DNA from 3 places in the Sporosarcina sp. 6E9 genome. Region 3 is predicted to be linked to each of the others. Evidence: riboswitches for the same ligand, from Rfam matches in the RefSeq annotation. Region 3 holds a riboswitch; each other region holds the start of a gene.
The links. A riboswitch is a leader RNA that binds a small molecule or an ion and turns the genes downstream of it on or off. The one in region 3 is predicted to bind S-adenosylmethionine.

Region 1 (5,183 bases), on a different contig from region 3:
TTAACGACGCATAATCTTTCTAGATAGCGTATTGCCGATCCACTGCGCGAGTTGCACCATCAAAATTAAGATAACAACCGTAACAATCATGACACTCGCATCGAACCGTTGATAACCATAAGTCATGGCGATATGTCCAAGACCTCCGCCGCCCACTGTTCCAGCAACCGCAGAAAAGTCGATTAGACTGACCGAAACGAAAGTTAATCCTAAAATCAAAGGCCCAAGCGCTTCTGGAATTAATACAGTAAAGATAATCCGAAGTGGGCTTGCCCCCATTGCTTGCGCAGCTTCTATAACGCCCGGGTCGATACTAACTAAGTTATTTTCAACAACTCGAGCAACAACAAAACTCGCCACAATCGTCATCGGGAAAATCGCTGCGGTCGTTCCAATGGTTGTCCCGACAACCAATCTCGTTAGTTGTGAAATGGCAACTAAGAAGATGATAAACGGAATCGGCCGTATGATATTGATAAGAATATTTAAGACGCGTGAAACTGCTTTGTTTTCCAAGATATTATTTTCTCTTGTCACAAATAATAGAAGCCCCAGTGAAATTCCGATAATCGAACCGAAAATAAGTGTGGCAAGCACCATGATGAGCGTTTCGCCCGTCGCTTCTATAATTCGTGGCCAAAACGTGGACCAATCAACTCTCATCTTTAATGACCTCCTTGATATCTACAATCGCTTCAAGTGTCTGCAATACTTTTTGGATCTTTGCCGGTTCACCTTCAAAGGAAATCAGAAGATTACCGAAAAACCTTTCTTGAACTTCTCGAACTGAACCATAGACGATGTTGAAATCGATGCCGTGTTTTCGAGTGATTTGCGATAGAACAGGGTCGCTTGCAATTTCGCCTTTAAAAATGACGCGATATAACTGGGTACCGCCCTTGGAACGCCATTCGTCTAAAAGCTTCTCAGAAGGCAAGTCTTGTTGAATGGATTGGATAAAGCGTTGCGTCGTTGAGTGTTGCGGATTCGTAAAGGTTTCGAAAACCGCACCAGACTCAATTACTTCGCCTTCCTCCATGACCGCCACTTTGTCACAAATGGATTGGATAACATGCATTTCATGTGTGATAAGAAGAATGGTGATTCCCAACTCCTTATTTACCTTTTTGAGTAACCGTAAAATATCAGCGGTGGTATCAGGATCCAAAGCGGATGTCGCTTCATCACAGATGAGAACTTCCGGAGAACTGGCAAGCGCCCGAGCAATCCCGACACGTTGTTTTTGTCCGCCTGATAGTTGATCTGGATAATCTTTCGCCTTATCGGATAGACCGACAAAAGCTAATAGTTCTTTCACACGCTCCTGGACTTCTTGTTTGGTAGCGCCGGCCAACTTTAAAGGATAAGCAACGTTTCCAGCAACAGTTCTTGAATTAAATAAGTTAAAGTTTTGGAAAATCATCCCGATGTTGCGGCGTTGCGTGCGTAATTCCTTCGCGGATAATGAACTGACATCAACATTCTGGATGAACACAGAGCCAGAAGTTGGACGTTCCAACATATTCACTAAACGTAGCAACGTACTCTTTCCGGCACCACTAAATCCGATAATACCGTATATTTCTCCTTTTTTAACCGATAGCGAAACATCTTTAACCGCATGCACTTCTCGTTTTCCAAGACTAAACGTCTTCGAGACATTTTTAAATTCAATCATGTCAAAACCTCCTGATAAAAAACACTCATTCCGCGTTCACAACTTCTCAGCCATCTAAGAAAAACGAAAAAGCCCCGATTCACTTATCAATAGAATGATAAGAAAAAAGAGGGCTTCTACTATGTAAGAAACCATCTCGTTCTCATCTTCCAAATGCCGAAGCACTTGCAGGAATTAGCACAGTATTCATTCGTCATGAATCTGTTGCCGAGATGTCATAGGGCCTGTCCCTCGATCTCTCTTGATAAGAAAGTGATGTTTTGCTATTCGATTGTCGCAAGAATTAATCCTTACTTTAGATTGAAAAGAATGATAAGTCAACGAAATGATTGAAGTAAAACTATTCCGATTAATTGACTCAGGATTGACAGCGCTTACAAAGGAAGGGTAATTCATCTATCAAAATGGTATGATAAGAAACAATTACGAGGTGGAATTAATATGACTATTATATTATTTATCGTCATCATATTATTTGCGTCAATTTTACAAACAAGCACGGGATTCGGCTTTTCTATCATGGCAACGCCGTTCTTATTGTTGATTTTCGAACCTAAAGAAGCCATTCAAATCAATTTCGTATTATCATTAGTCATTTCCGCAGCGCTTATTAGAAAAATCCGCGCAGATGTTGATATGGGTATTTTAAAACGATTTATGATTGGAAGTTTACCAGGATTACCAATTGGGATTCTGATTTTTTTATTTGCGGAAACGAGAAATTTGAAAGTTGGTATTGGCGTAGTCATTTTAGCCTTAACATTTTTGCTTATGTTGAATTTTCACTTGAAGACGACCAAGCGCCGCGATTTTTTTGTCGGTGGCTTATCTGGTTTACTGACAACCGGTATCGGCATGCCCGGACCGCCATTACTGCTTTACTTTTCTGGAACAGGCACACCGAAAGCACAATTGCGTGCGACGACATTAGCCTTTTATCTTTTCATTTATTCAATTAGCCTAGTCGTTCAAGTTTTATTTGCCGGGTCCAATAAAACCGTTTGGATATCGAGTGGAATGGGGTTGCCCCTAGTCGTTTTAGGACTATACTTTGGACAACGCCTATTCCACCGTATCAATCAGAAGTACTTTCGGATTTTCACTTATTTGATTTTGTTATTTACGGGTGTCTACTTATTCACGCAATGACTTACATCAGTTTTGATATAAACATTGTCGCAATGCCAAAGTAAATTAGAAGCGATAATATATCATTAATTGTTGTGATTAGCGGCCCGGATGCAACTGCTGGATCCACTTTGAACTTGTGTAAAATTAGTGGGATAATCGTGCCGGAGAGTGTCCCGATAATGAGTGTAACGAGTAAGGAAGCCCCGACAACTAATCCAAGAACGATACTGCCTTGCCAAATGTAAGCGATGATTGAAATAAGGATTGCGCAAGTTACGCCAATAATAATACCGACAAATAGCTCTCTGAAAATCAGTTTCATCGTTTTCTTTGGACTCAAATCCTCAGTAACAAACCCACGTACAACAATCGCGAGAGACTGAGTACCTGTATTTCCTGTCATACCCGCAATCATCGGCATGAAAAAGGCCAGTGCGACAACTGCTTCAAGTGTTGCTTCAAATCTTGCAATAATACTTCCGGAAACAAGACCGATAAATAATAATAAAACAAGCCATGGAAGGCGTCTATAGGCTGCAATGAATGGTGGCGTATTGAAGTCAATATCTTTACCGGAAGCCATGAGCATTCCGATATCGTCATCTGCTTCCCGCATAATAATGTCAATAACATCATCAACTGTTATGATGCCCGCTAACGTATTATCCTCCACCACAACCGGAATGGAGACGAAGTCATGTCTGGCGATCAGTTTCGCCACTTCTTCTTGTTTCGTTAAGACGTCTACTTTCACAACATTCTTGACCATAATATCTTCAATGACCACATCAAAATCCGCGAGCAATAAATCACGGTAAGAAACGACGCCGACGAGTTTTCGTTCATGATCAATGACGTATAGGTAGTTTAAGTACTCCGCCAAATCGGAGAAGTGTTTCAGCTTTTGGGTGGCTTTTTCAACCGTGTACGACTTGTCAATCCAAACAAAGCGGTCAGACATCGAGCGCCCAGCAGACTTTTCAGGATAAGAAAGAATTTTTCGGATTACGGCAGATTCTTCGTGTTTCATCTTCTTAATAAGTTTATCAATGACGCTACTTGATAATCCTGTCAACATGACTGCGAGCTCGTCATTTTTCATAAGGTCTAATAGTTCTGCTGAACGATCAGGCTTCAGAATTTCAATGACATGAAGCTGTTCATCTCGAGTTAAGTAACGCAAAAGGTTCGCTAACTCTTTCAACTCCAAATACTCAAGAAACAGGGGTTGGCGCTTAACTGGTAATTCCTTATACAGATGCGCGACGTCATAAGGCATAAGTTCTTTGATGACATCTTGAAACGCTTCTTTCTTGCCTTCTTTTAGCAGTTGTATTAAACCGATTGCAATTTCATCTTTTTCCACATTGTTAATCAATGACATCACCTCTTTCCTGAAAATAAACGGTTCTCTTTTTTAATTTGCCCTGAAAGTGCACTTTAAAAACCTGCATGATAATTCTTAAAAAATGAAAGCTGAGGTGCGGTCAGTTGAATAAACGACGGATAGTAAAAACAATTGTTTTTTTCGTGCTTATACTGCTAGTGGTAATTGTCCCAGTGCTCCTGAATCCATCAGACAAATCAGAAGTTGTCTCGCCTTCTTCTAAAGAATACGTTTTTAAAGAAATTCAGCCAAATGAAGAAATGAAAGCACCAATACCTACCCATGCTAACTTGGAAGATCAACTTAACAAAGTCTTAAAAGATGCCAGACTACAAGGAGCAACAACTTCTATCAGCATCCGGAACGCTGTGGATGGGAAAGTACTTTACTCGAACTTAGGCGATACAAGAGTTCATCCAGCCTCCGTCATGAAACTTTTTACCGGCGTGGCCGCACTTGAAACGCTTGGACCCCAGCACACATTTAAAACAGAACTGTACACCGACGGGAAAATTAAAGACGGAAAGCTTCAAGGGAATCTTTATATAAAAGGGCTAGGCGACCCGACACTAACAACCGGCGATTTATTCACATTTGTAACGGAATTAAAGGAAAAAGGCATTCATACCGTTGCCGGAAATCTATTCGGAGATGATACTTGGTACGACGATGAACGCCTCTCTCAAGATTTAAACTGGTCAGATGAGCCGTATTATTCTGGCGCGCAAGTATCCGCGTTGACGCTATCTCCGAACGACGACTTTGACGCTGGAACGGTTATTGTCGATGTGTATCCCGCAACCAAATCAGGTGAACCCGGTACAATTCGAATGGTACCGGAAAACAGTTATTTAAAAATCGTCAACAAAACAAAAACCGTTGCGAAGAACGGAACTTCTTATATTAAAGCGGAGCGCATGCATGGCTCCAATACAATCATCGTCACCGGAACAATTCCGCTCGGCTTAAAACAAAACCGTTCCTGGG
Region 2 (5,183 bases), on a different contig from region 3:
CGGGAAAGATTTCAAGTTCACGGGCTATCCGAAATATAAAACAAACTAAGGGAGTTTACTATGAAATTTGGTTTTGACATCGATGACACTTTGATTAACCTGAGAGAACATGCTTTTCAACTCTACAATAAAAAATTGAATCGAGATGTGCAAGTTGATCTCTTTCATGGGTTGGATAAAGTTGAAATTCACGAACTTTTTGGCATGACTGCCGAGCAGGGAAGCGAAATGTGGAACAGTTTATTAGAGGAAATCTATTACACAGCGTGTCCGCCGTATCCGGATGCAGTGGAAACATTGCAGTGGCTTGAAAAAGAAGGACATGAGATCTATTATATTACGGCCAGGCCGAAAGAACATGGTCAGCGTACGATGGAATGGATGATTGAAAATAACTTTCCAGTTCAGAAAGACCGATTTTTTTACGGAATGAATGATGAAGATAAGGTTCATATTATCAATGATTTAGAACTTGATTACTATTTCGATGACAAGCCTGCCGTTTTAGAAACGCTTAGAAACCGCCCATTAAAGTTGTATGCAAAAAATCAATCCTACAATAAGCATTTAGACATTCCAAGAATCGAAAACTGGTCTGAACTAATTGATATACTCAGTTTCACAGATTTGTAACCCCTAAACCCGACAATCTTGGTTATGCTAGAAGGACAACTATGCAATTAGGAGTGAGGTACCATGAAAAAAACAATGCTATTGATAGTACTCGCATCGATTCTCGTTCTCTCTGCATGTGGAAAAAATACGAATACAACGCACGAAAAACATGATTTGGCAGTAGGCGAACAGCATCAGTTACCAAATGGTGATCTCCAAGAAGTGACTGCTTCAGTCGATATTTTACCAGCATTTCTTGATGACAAACCCGAGGATATGAGACTTGTCTATCAAGTCGCTGCCTCTGCAACCGATATAATTGAATGGATGCCGTGCTACTGCGGTTGCGGGGAAAGTGCAAATCACGGAAGTAATATGAACTGTTTTATTGATGAAATCCGTGAAGATGGTTCAGTCGTGTGGGATGATCACAGCACACGTTGCCAAGTATGCTTGGATACCGCGGTGGATTCAGTCATGATGACACAAGAAGGCAAATCACTAAAAGAAATTCGAACGATTATTGATAAAACCTATAAAGAAGGCTACGCGAAACCAACAGACACGCCAATGCCGTCATAATTAAGGAAACACAGACACTAAAAAGGTGCCTGTGTTTTTTAATTGCAATGTTATAATAATCTAAAAAGGGGTAAAAAGAATGATAGGATTACCGTTTGTAGCATCATGGAGCGGCGGCAAGGATTCCGCAATGGCTTATTACCGGGCATTACAATCCGGAGCCATTCCAAAAAGAGTATGGACGATGTTTGAAGAAGACCAGGAACGATTGAAATCGCATGCACTTCCAATAGCAATAATCAAAGCGCAAGCAGAGCGTTTAGGCGTTCCGCTTATGACTCGCGGGGCGGATTGGAACGGATACGCTGAACAGTTTTTAGATGCGATGAAAGAGTGTAAAGATGCTGGAATTCATCACGGTGTATTCGGTGACATCGATTTAGAAGACCATTTAACATGGATTCGGGAAACTTGCGCGAAAGTCGGTATGGAAGCAGTTCATCCACTATGGATGGAGCCGCGAAAAAAAGTCGTCAAAGATTTCGTAGAAGCAGGTTTTGAGGCATACATTGTCGTAGTGAATACAACTATGATGCCGAGCGAATTTATCGGAAGGAAATTCACAAAAGAATTAATAGATGAACTAGAGGCACAAGGCATTGATTCATGCGGGGAAGCTGGTGAATTTCATACCGTCGTTGTGGATGGCCCGATATTTAGCGAACGAGTGCCAATCGTTTTTTCAGGTCAACATGAACGTGATGGTTATGTGTTTTTAGACGTGACATTGGAATGAACAAAAGTTTTTCCTAATTTGAACGAAATGAGGGACTAAATGAAAAGACTTCTATTACTTTCTGCACTACTACTAATTTTAGCGCTATCAGCTTGCTCAAACGATTTGATGATCTCAGACCGAATATTAACAGAGGAAGAATCGATTCTCATAAAGAATTCAGGTGGTGAATGGGCTGAGCATTTTGAAATCGTCGGTCAAATTCCGGAAGGCTATGAACTCTATTTTACAATTGAGCAATATGAAAACGGCAAGTTTATTCAAAACCATCCCCCACCTAATCCAGTCAATTTAGACACTAAAGATCGCGCGGTGAGTTTCGCTGTCATTACAGACAGTGAAAAAGGAAAGATTCTTTTTGGACACCCAAGTGGCGTGACGACACAAGAAATGAAAACACTTCAAGGGGGATCATCGAGCGCTAAAACATTTGAAGGAAAGATCCCTGTCAAAACCGATAAACCCGTCTATTTGGCGTATTGGTACACTGGTTCCAGCGACATATTAAAAGGAACCGATGGCGATTTGGAAGATATTAAAAGTAGAGACCTAAGTTATTTATTCAAAGCAGAGCTTAAAGAGAAATGATTGCCATATCCTACTGTTCGATAAAATAAGATAATTTGAAAAATGGGCTTGACATGACCTAAGTTCTTTTTTATGATACTCGTTAATAACAAATGCAAAATTTTGAAAACTCAATTGAATAGTTAGTCTCTTATCGAGAGTGGCGGAGGGAATAGGCCCTGTGATGCCCGGCAACCTGCAAACATTGTTTGTGATGGTGCTACATCCTACAGATTTTATAATCTGGAAGATAAGAGGAGGACCTGTATATTATTGCCCTCTTCTCATTTCCAAGAAGAGGGCTATTTCTATTTTTAAATAAGACAAAATACTAAGTGGAAGATGTTTAGTATAGGCATCATTCCAAAAGGAGAAAGTCAATTGACTTATCATCGAGAAACAGAATTCGTGCAAATAGGCAATGAGCGTGATGAACATTTTAGGGCGGTGAGCACGCCAGTTTATTTTTCAACAGCCTTTCGTCATGAAGAGATCGGCTTATTATCGGGATACGATTACACGCGAACAGGCAATCCAACGCGTGCTGTGTTGGAAAAGTCAGTGGCATTACTGGAAAAAGGAGAGCGGGCTTTCGCTACCAGTTCAGGAATGAGCGCCATTCAACTCGTCTTTTCGTTATTTCAAAAAGATAATCACATCATCGCTTCACGTGATATTTACGGCGGTTCGTACCGTTTGTTTGAAATTTTAGAAGCGAAGTATGGGTTGACGTTCAGTTATTGGGACGGCGAATCTACCGATGAATTAAAAGGGTTAATTCAGGAAAGCACGAAAGCAATTTTCATTGAAACACCGACAAATCCATTAATGAAAGAGACGGACATTGAGCAAGTTTCCGCTATAACGAAAAACCATGAACTTCTTTGTATCGTTGATAACACGCTGTACACGCCGTATATTCAAAGGCCTTTGGAAGAAGGCGCAGACATCGTTATTCATAGTGCGACGAAATATTTAGCAGGACATAATGATGTTCTAGCAGGGCTGGTCGTTTCCAAAGGTGAGAAAATTAACGAGGAACTCGCATTTCTGCAGAACTCAATCGGAGCGGTGTTGGGACCACTCGATTGTTGGAATTTAATCAGGGGGATGAAAACACTAGCCCTTCGAATGGATAAACATGAGCTAAATGCGAAAGAAATCGTGCCCTTTTTACAAGGCCATCCACTCGTGGACGACGTCTTTTATCCAGGGCGGGGCGGTATGTTGAGTTTTACAATCGCCAAAGAAGCACTAGTTTCACCATTTCTGAAAGCGTTAAAGCTCTTCACATTTGCAGAAAGTTTAGGTGGTGTTGAAAGTTTTATCACCTATCCGAAGACACAAACACATGGGGATATTCCTGAAGATATTCGCTTATCGTACGGCTTATCAAATAGCCTGCTCCGCGTGTCCGTCGGCATCGAGCACGCTTCTGATTTAATCGCGGATTTGAATCAGGCATTTAAAGTGATTGAACATCAAAAAGCGTTTGCATAGTGAAATAAATGGATATGAAAACCGAGCGGAATTGCTCGGTTTTTGTGTATTCATAATTATTCTTATCACAGCGATGATATACTAAAGGCAAGAGCATGTAACAAAGGGGTGGTTATGATGTACAAAACAATCGGAATTCTAGCGCATGTAGATGCCGGGAAAACAACATTTTCCGAGCAGCTACTTTATCATACAAACAGCATTGGGCAGAGGGGCCGCGTAGATCACAAAGACGCTTTTCTCGACAGCCATAATATCGAGCGGGACCGCGGCATAACCGTATTTGCCGATCAAGCTCAATTTACATACAACAACTCGACTTACACAATCATCGATACACCGGGTCACGTAGACTTTTCGCCGGAAATGGAACGCGCGATACAAGTGATGGATTACGCGGTCGTTATCATTAGCGCGGCAGACGGTGTCGAAGGGCATACTGAAACGGTGTGGCAATTGCTGAAAAAACACAAAGTGCCAACCTTTTTCTTTCTGAATAAAATCGACCGTGAAGGAACGATTGTTGCCGATGTCATTAAAGAGATTCGAGAAAACTTAACAGAGGATGTTTATGACTTCACGGATAGTTTTGCTGAAGGCGTAATGGTAGAAGAGTTAATTGAATTCATTGCAGAACGCGATGAAGACTTATTTGAACATTATATGGAAAAAGGGTACGACAAGGATCTGTGGCTGAAAAAGGCAAAAGACATGATTCAACATCATCAACTCTTTGCCTGTTCAGCAGGGTCGGCTTTGCATGACAAAGGTGTGGTAGAGTTCCTCGATTTGTTGGATCAATTAACCGAAACAGGGTATTGTAACGACAGTGATTTCGCGGCACGCGTGTACAAAATAAGGCATGACGAAAATGGAAACCGTATCACCTATCTAAAATCAATTAGCGGTTTACTAACCGTGCGAGATGATGTGAAAATTGGATCGCAGACTGAGAAGATTACACAAATCAGACTGTATAATGGTCGTAATTTCGAATCAGTCAATCAAGTGAATGCCGGTCAACTATTCGCTGTGGCGGGTTTGAAAAATGCCTATGTCGGTGATGGGGTAGGGGGATTAAAGGAGAAGGCGAGTTTCGAGTTAGTGCCGACACTGACATCTAAAGTTGTCTATGATTCATCGATTCATCCGAAAGAAATGTTACTTTGTTTTAAACAATTAG
Region 3 (5,183 bases):
ATTAAGAAGCATCTTTTTATATCATTACACTTTTTAGTGATTGTACTTACAAGTGATATTTCGTTTTAATTAAAGGGAGGAAAAAACAATGACTGAATTGAAAACAGCAAACTTAATTAAAGGTGGCGCTTTTCTAATTGAAGACATCGAAGCAGATCGTGTCTTCACGCCAGAGGATTTTACTGAAGAGCAGAAAATGATTGCGAAAACAACTGAAGACTATGTATTAAATGAAGTTGTTCCTGTCATCGATAACTTAGAAAACCATGAATTTGAGCACTCCGTTCGTTTATTGAAAAAAGCGGGTGATTTAGGTCTTCTAGGGGCAGATGTTCCAGAAGAATACGGTGGACTTGGATTAGATGCCATTTCATCAGCGCTAATCTCTGAGAAAATGTCACGTGCGGGCGGCTTTTCAATTACACACGGTGCCCATGTCGGCATCGGAACATTGCCAATCGTATTATTCGGTACGGAAGAACAAAAAGAAAAATATCTACCAAACTCCGTTACGGGAGATAAAATCTCAGCTTACGCATTAACTGAACCCGGTTCTGGATCAGATGCATTGGGTGCCAGCGCAAATGCGAAGCTCAATGAAGCAGGAACGCATTACATTTTAAATGGTGAAAAACAATGGATTACGAACGCTGGATTTGCCGATGTTTTCGTTGTTTATGCAAAAATTGACGGCGATAAATTCTCAACATTTATCGTTGAAAAAGACTTCCCAGGCGTATCTGTCGGTGCGGAAGAAAAGAAAATGGGGATTAAATCATCTTCTACACGTACGCTAATTCTTCAAGACGCAGAAGTACCTGTTGAAAACTTATTAGGTGAAGTGGGACGCGGTCACGTAATTGCGTTTAACATTTTAAATATTGGCCGGTATAAACTGGGAGTTGGGACAGTTGGTGGATCAAAACGCGCGCTTCAATTGGCAATTGAATATGCAAATGGACGAAAACAGTTTAAAACGCCTATCTCTTCATTTAATTTAACAAAAGAAAAGCTCGCGACAATGGCTTCACGTACCTATGCGGCTGAAAGTTTAGTCTACCGCACGATTGGTTATTTTGAAGAACGAAATAGCGCAATGACTGCTGAAGAACGTAAAGATGGAAAAGCAATTGCAGCTTCGATTGCAGAATATGCAATTGAATGTTCGATCAATAAAATTGTCGGTTCGGAATTACTAGACTATGTTGCTGACGAAGCGGTTCAACTTCATGGTGGATACGGCTTTATGGCGGAATACGAAGTCGAACGCATTTACCGTGATTCCCGTATCAATAGAATTTTTGAAGGAACCAATGAAATTAACCGCTTGCTCGTACCCGGAACTTTCATGAGAAAAGCATTAAAAGGTGAATTGCCGTTACTGGAAAAAGCGCAGGGATTACAAGAAGAACTCCTTATGATGATGCCTGAAGAAATCGGCGACGAGGCCCTTGCACAAGAGAAAGTGTTGGTGAAAAACGCGAAAAAGATTGGACTGTTAGTAGCGGGTCTTGCAGCGCAGCGTTTCGGTACAAAACTTGAACAAGAACAAGAGATTCTCGTCAACATCGCGGATATCGCAAGCAATGTATTTGGTATGGAATCTGCACTTCTTCGTACGGAAAAAGCAATTGCACGTAACGGCGAGGAAAAAGAAAAACAAAAAATCCTTTACACGGAGGTATTCTGTCAAGAAGCCTTTGCAGAAATCGAAAAGGATGCAAAAGAAGTTTTATTGGCAGCGGTTGAAGGCGACAACCAGCGCATGATGCTTTCAGCGCTTCGAAAATTAACGCGTTCAACGCCTTACAATATCATCGCGAAGAAAAGAGAAGCTTCCGAAAAACTCATTGATGTAGAAAGATATATCGTCTAATTGACAAAAGTTACCCAGATGCCTTTTTGGTATCTGGGTGAATTTTTGCTACAATGGGGTAAACGAAGGAGTGGTTCTTGTTATGAAACTGACCTATTACGGATACCCTAAATGCAGTACGTGCAGAAAAGCGAAAAAGTCGCTGGAGTCGTATGGTGTTACTTTTGAAGAAATAAATATTGCTGAAAACCCGCCAAGCGAAGATGAACTTCGTGAAATGATTGCGGCGTCTGAGTTGGATATTAAAAAGTTTTTCAATACGAGCGGAAATGTTTATCGTGAGCTTAAGTTGAAAGATAAATTACCAACAATGACGGAAGATGAAAAAATTAAGCTATTATCATCAAACGGCATGTTGATCAAGAGACCAATTGTATATGGCAATGGAAAAACAACCGTTGGATTCAAAGAAGAAACGTTTGAAAAAGTCTGGAGATAATGGCTACTCGTCTTGTATTTCCAGCTAGCTTATGGCACTATTAGATTGAAAGAATAACTATTTTGGGGGCTATGATTATGAACACACCAAAGGAATTTAAGTATTCAGAAGAACATGAGTGGGTAAAAGATGAAGACGGTAAGTACCGTATTGGAATCACACACTTTGCACAGTCTGAACTAGGCGATATTGTTTTCGTTGAGTTACCTGAAGTTGGCGATGAGATAACTGCAGACGAGCCTTTCGGTAGCGTTGAATCAGTTAAAACAGTTTCCGAGTTATATGCGCCTATTAGCGGAAAAGTAGTTGAAGTGAACGAAGAGCTAGAAGATAGCCCGGAGTTTGTGAACGAATCTCCTTACGAACAAGCGTGGATGATTGTTGTTGAACCATCTAATGTTTCTGAATTGGATGCACTTATGTCAGCTGAAGACTATGACAAAATGACAATCGAGTAATCATTGACATGGGACGCCGAGTGCTATTCGGCGTTTTTTTCTGTCTAAAGATGAATATTGGCAAAGGAGTCGATTCACAATGGAATTTGAAAAAGTACTGATTGTAGAAGGTAAATCAGATCGTATAAGAGTCAGTCGGATACTTGCTGAACCAATTGAAATTATCTGTACACATGGTACGATAAGTCCGTATCATTTAGAAGAATTGCTAGCTTCTTATGAACAACATGAGATGTATGTCTTTATGGATGCGGATGAAGATGGTGAAAAAACGCGAGCACTTTTCAAGAGAGAATACCCATTGGCAATTCATCTTTACACGGAAAAAGTATATAAAGAAGTCGAAACGACACCCTATAATGTACTAGCCGCGGTGCTTCAAGCAGCACATTTTGAGGTCCGCGCTGAATTTTTATAGTAAGAAGGTAGATATAATGGATAATTGGACGAGAGAAGAATGGGAAAGACAGCTTGAAGAATCGGATGTTGCGGTATTTTATTTGTACACGCCGCTGTGTGGGACCTGTGCAGTTGCTTCGAAAATGATGAATGTAATCACCGTCATGAAGCCAGAAATCCCAATCGGAAAGGCTGATTTGAATTACCTTGAGGACTTGGCCATCGATTATAAAATTGAAAGTGTGCCTTGCCTTCTCATCGCAAAAGAAGGCGTTCTACAAGAGAAGGTTTATGCATTTCATTCAGTACCCGATCTACTAATGAAAATTAGTTGACATGCCCTAGTCATTTATGATAAATTTACTCTTATAGTAAACATATAATCAAATCACTCTTATAAAGAGCGGCGGAGGGAAGTGCCCTATGAAGCCCGGCAACCATCACTTTTGTGAACTGGTGCCAAATCACACAAAGCGCGTTTTGCTTTGAAAGATGAGAGATTGGACAAACGCTTATTTTAAACGTTGAGCCTTTCTGCATCTAGCGGAAAGGCTTTTTAATATTTGTTGAGGTGGAGAAAAATGATTCAGTTAAAAAATGTAAACAAAGTCTTCGGTGAAGGCGCAAATTCTATCGTTGCCGTCGACGGCGTCACCTTCGATATCGCTGAAGGCGAAATCTTCGGCGTTATTGGCTATAGTGGTGCAGGAAAGAGTACACTCATTCGACTCCTAAATGGACTAGAGATGCCAACGAGTGGAGCAATCACAATTGGCGGTTTAGAAATCTCAGCCATTAAAGGACAACAATTAAGGAAAGCCCGGCAAAAAGTTAGCATGATATTCCAACACTTTAACTTGCTATGGTCAAGAACCGTTAAAGATAATATTGCATTTCCACTTGAAATCGCAAATGTACCTAAAGTGGAACGCGATAGAAAAGTTGCTGAACTAATCGAGCTGGTAGGCTTAAAGGGACGAGAGAATGCCTACCCATCTGAATTATCGGGCGGCCAAAAGCAACGGGTAGGAATTGCGCGTGCACTCGCCAATGATCCAGAGGTATTGCTTTGTGATGAAGCAACATCTGCACTTGATCCTGAAACGACAGATTCGATACTAAATCTACTTACTGACATCAATGAGCGACTAGGGTTGACGATTGTACTCATTACACATGAAATGCATGTCATCCGAAAGATTTGTCATCGGGTTGCAGTTATGGAAGAAGGTAAAGTTGTCGAAATGGGCAATGTTCTTGAGGTGTTCCATTCGCCAAGGGAGCCGATTACAAAACGTTTCTTATCGCAAGTGACGGAACCATCAGAAACAATAGTGGCGATGGAACATATTAAAGAAGAATTCCCATCAGGAACCCTTATAAAACTTGTTTTTGTAGGTGAACGAACTGGACAGCCTGTAATTACGAGCCTGATTCGAAAGTTTATGATTGACGTCAATATTGTACAAGGGAATATAGCCCAAACGCATGATGGTGCATACGGCACGCTCATTCTTCAATTAGTCGGGGAAGAGTCGATTATCCAGGAAGCGATCCATTATCTTAATGAACAAGATGTCCGGACGGAGGTGATCGGCAATGATTGAAAACCTATTTCCGCATGTCGACTGGGCTAAAATGTGGGAAGCGACCTTAGAAACGCTTTATATGACAGCGATGTCGACAGTATTCACATTTGTCATTGGATTGGCGTTAGGCGTATTGTTATTCCTCTCTGGACCAGGACAATTATGGGCGAATAAGTTGATTTCTACGCTTGCAGGGGCATTCGTCAATCTATTCCGATCGATCCCGTTTATCATATTAATTATTCTACTCATTCCATTTACAAAATTTCTACTGGGTACGATACGCGGACCAGAGGCAGCTTTACCTGCATTAATTATCGGTGCTGCACCATTCTATGGCCGTATGGTTTTAATTGCGTTACAGGAAATCGATAGAGGTGTCATTGAAGCTGCAAAATCGATGGGTGCAAAAACTTCTACGA

Region 1: linked by a shared signal. The riboswitch ahead of J4G36_RS16010 (methionine ABC transporter ATP-binding protein) and the one ahead of J4G36_RS14755 (methionine ABC transporter ATP-binding protein) in region 3 are both predicted to bind S-adenosylmethionine.
Region 2: linked by a shared signal. The riboswitch ahead of J4G36_RS13495 (PLP-dependent transferase) and the one ahead of J4G36_RS14755 (methionine ABC transporter ATP-binding protein) in region 3 are both predicted to bind S-adenosylmethionine.

What each region holds. Positions count from the first base shown of each region.
Region 1 covers NZ_JAGEMN010000005.1:94,245-99,427, reverse strand. The annotation lists gene J4G36_RS16015 (methionine ABC transporter permease) at 1-663, opposite strand; gene J4G36_RS16010 (methionine ABC transporter ATP-binding protein) at 653-1,678, opposite strand; SAM riboswitch class I at 1,818-1,929, opposite strand; gene J4G36_RS16005 (sulfite exporter TauE/SafE family protein) at 2,120-2,827, shown strand; gene mgtE (magnesium transporter) at 2,829-4,193, opposite strand; gene dacB (D-alanyl-D-alanine carboxypeptidase/D-alanyl-D-alanine endopeptidase) at 4,301-5,183, shown strand, end outside.
Region 2 covers NZ_JAGEMN010000003.1:96,845-102,027, reverse strand. The annotation lists gene ribD (bifunctional diaminohydroxyphosphoribosylaminopyrimidine deaminase/5-amino-6-(5-phosphoribosylamino)uracil reductase RibD) at 1-49, shown strand, start outside; gene J4G36_RS13515 (5' nucleotidase, NT5C type) at 61-633, shown strand; gene J4G36_RS13510 (PCYCGC motif-containing (lipo)protein) at 697-1,197, shown strand; gene J4G36_RS13505 (Dph6-related ATP pyrophosphatase) at 1,277-1,933, shown strand; gene J4G36_RS13500 (hypothetical protein) at 1,973-2,521, shown strand; SAM riboswitch class I at 2,649-2,757, shown strand; gene J4G36_RS13495 (PLP-dependent transferase) at 2,843-4,000, shown strand; gene J4G36_RS13490 (GTP-binding protein) at 4,118-5,183, shown strand, end outside.
Region 3 covers NZ_JAGEMN010000004.1:58,402-63,584, reverse strand. The annotation lists gene J4G36_RS14780 (acyl-CoA dehydrogenase family protein) at 89-1,876, shown strand; gene J4G36_RS14775 (arsenate reductase family protein) at 1,959-2,315, shown strand; gene gcvH (glycine cleavage system protein GcvH) at 2,393-2,773, shown strand; gene J4G36_RS14765 (toprim domain-containing protein) at 2,853-3,191, shown strand; gene J4G36_RS14760 (thioredoxin family protein) at 3,208-3,507, shown strand; SAM riboswitch class I at 3,564-3,671, shown strand; gene J4G36_RS14755 (methionine ABC transporter ATP-binding protein) at 3,754-4,779, shown strand; gene J4G36_RS14750 (methionine ABC transporter permease) at 4,772-5,183, shown strand, end outside.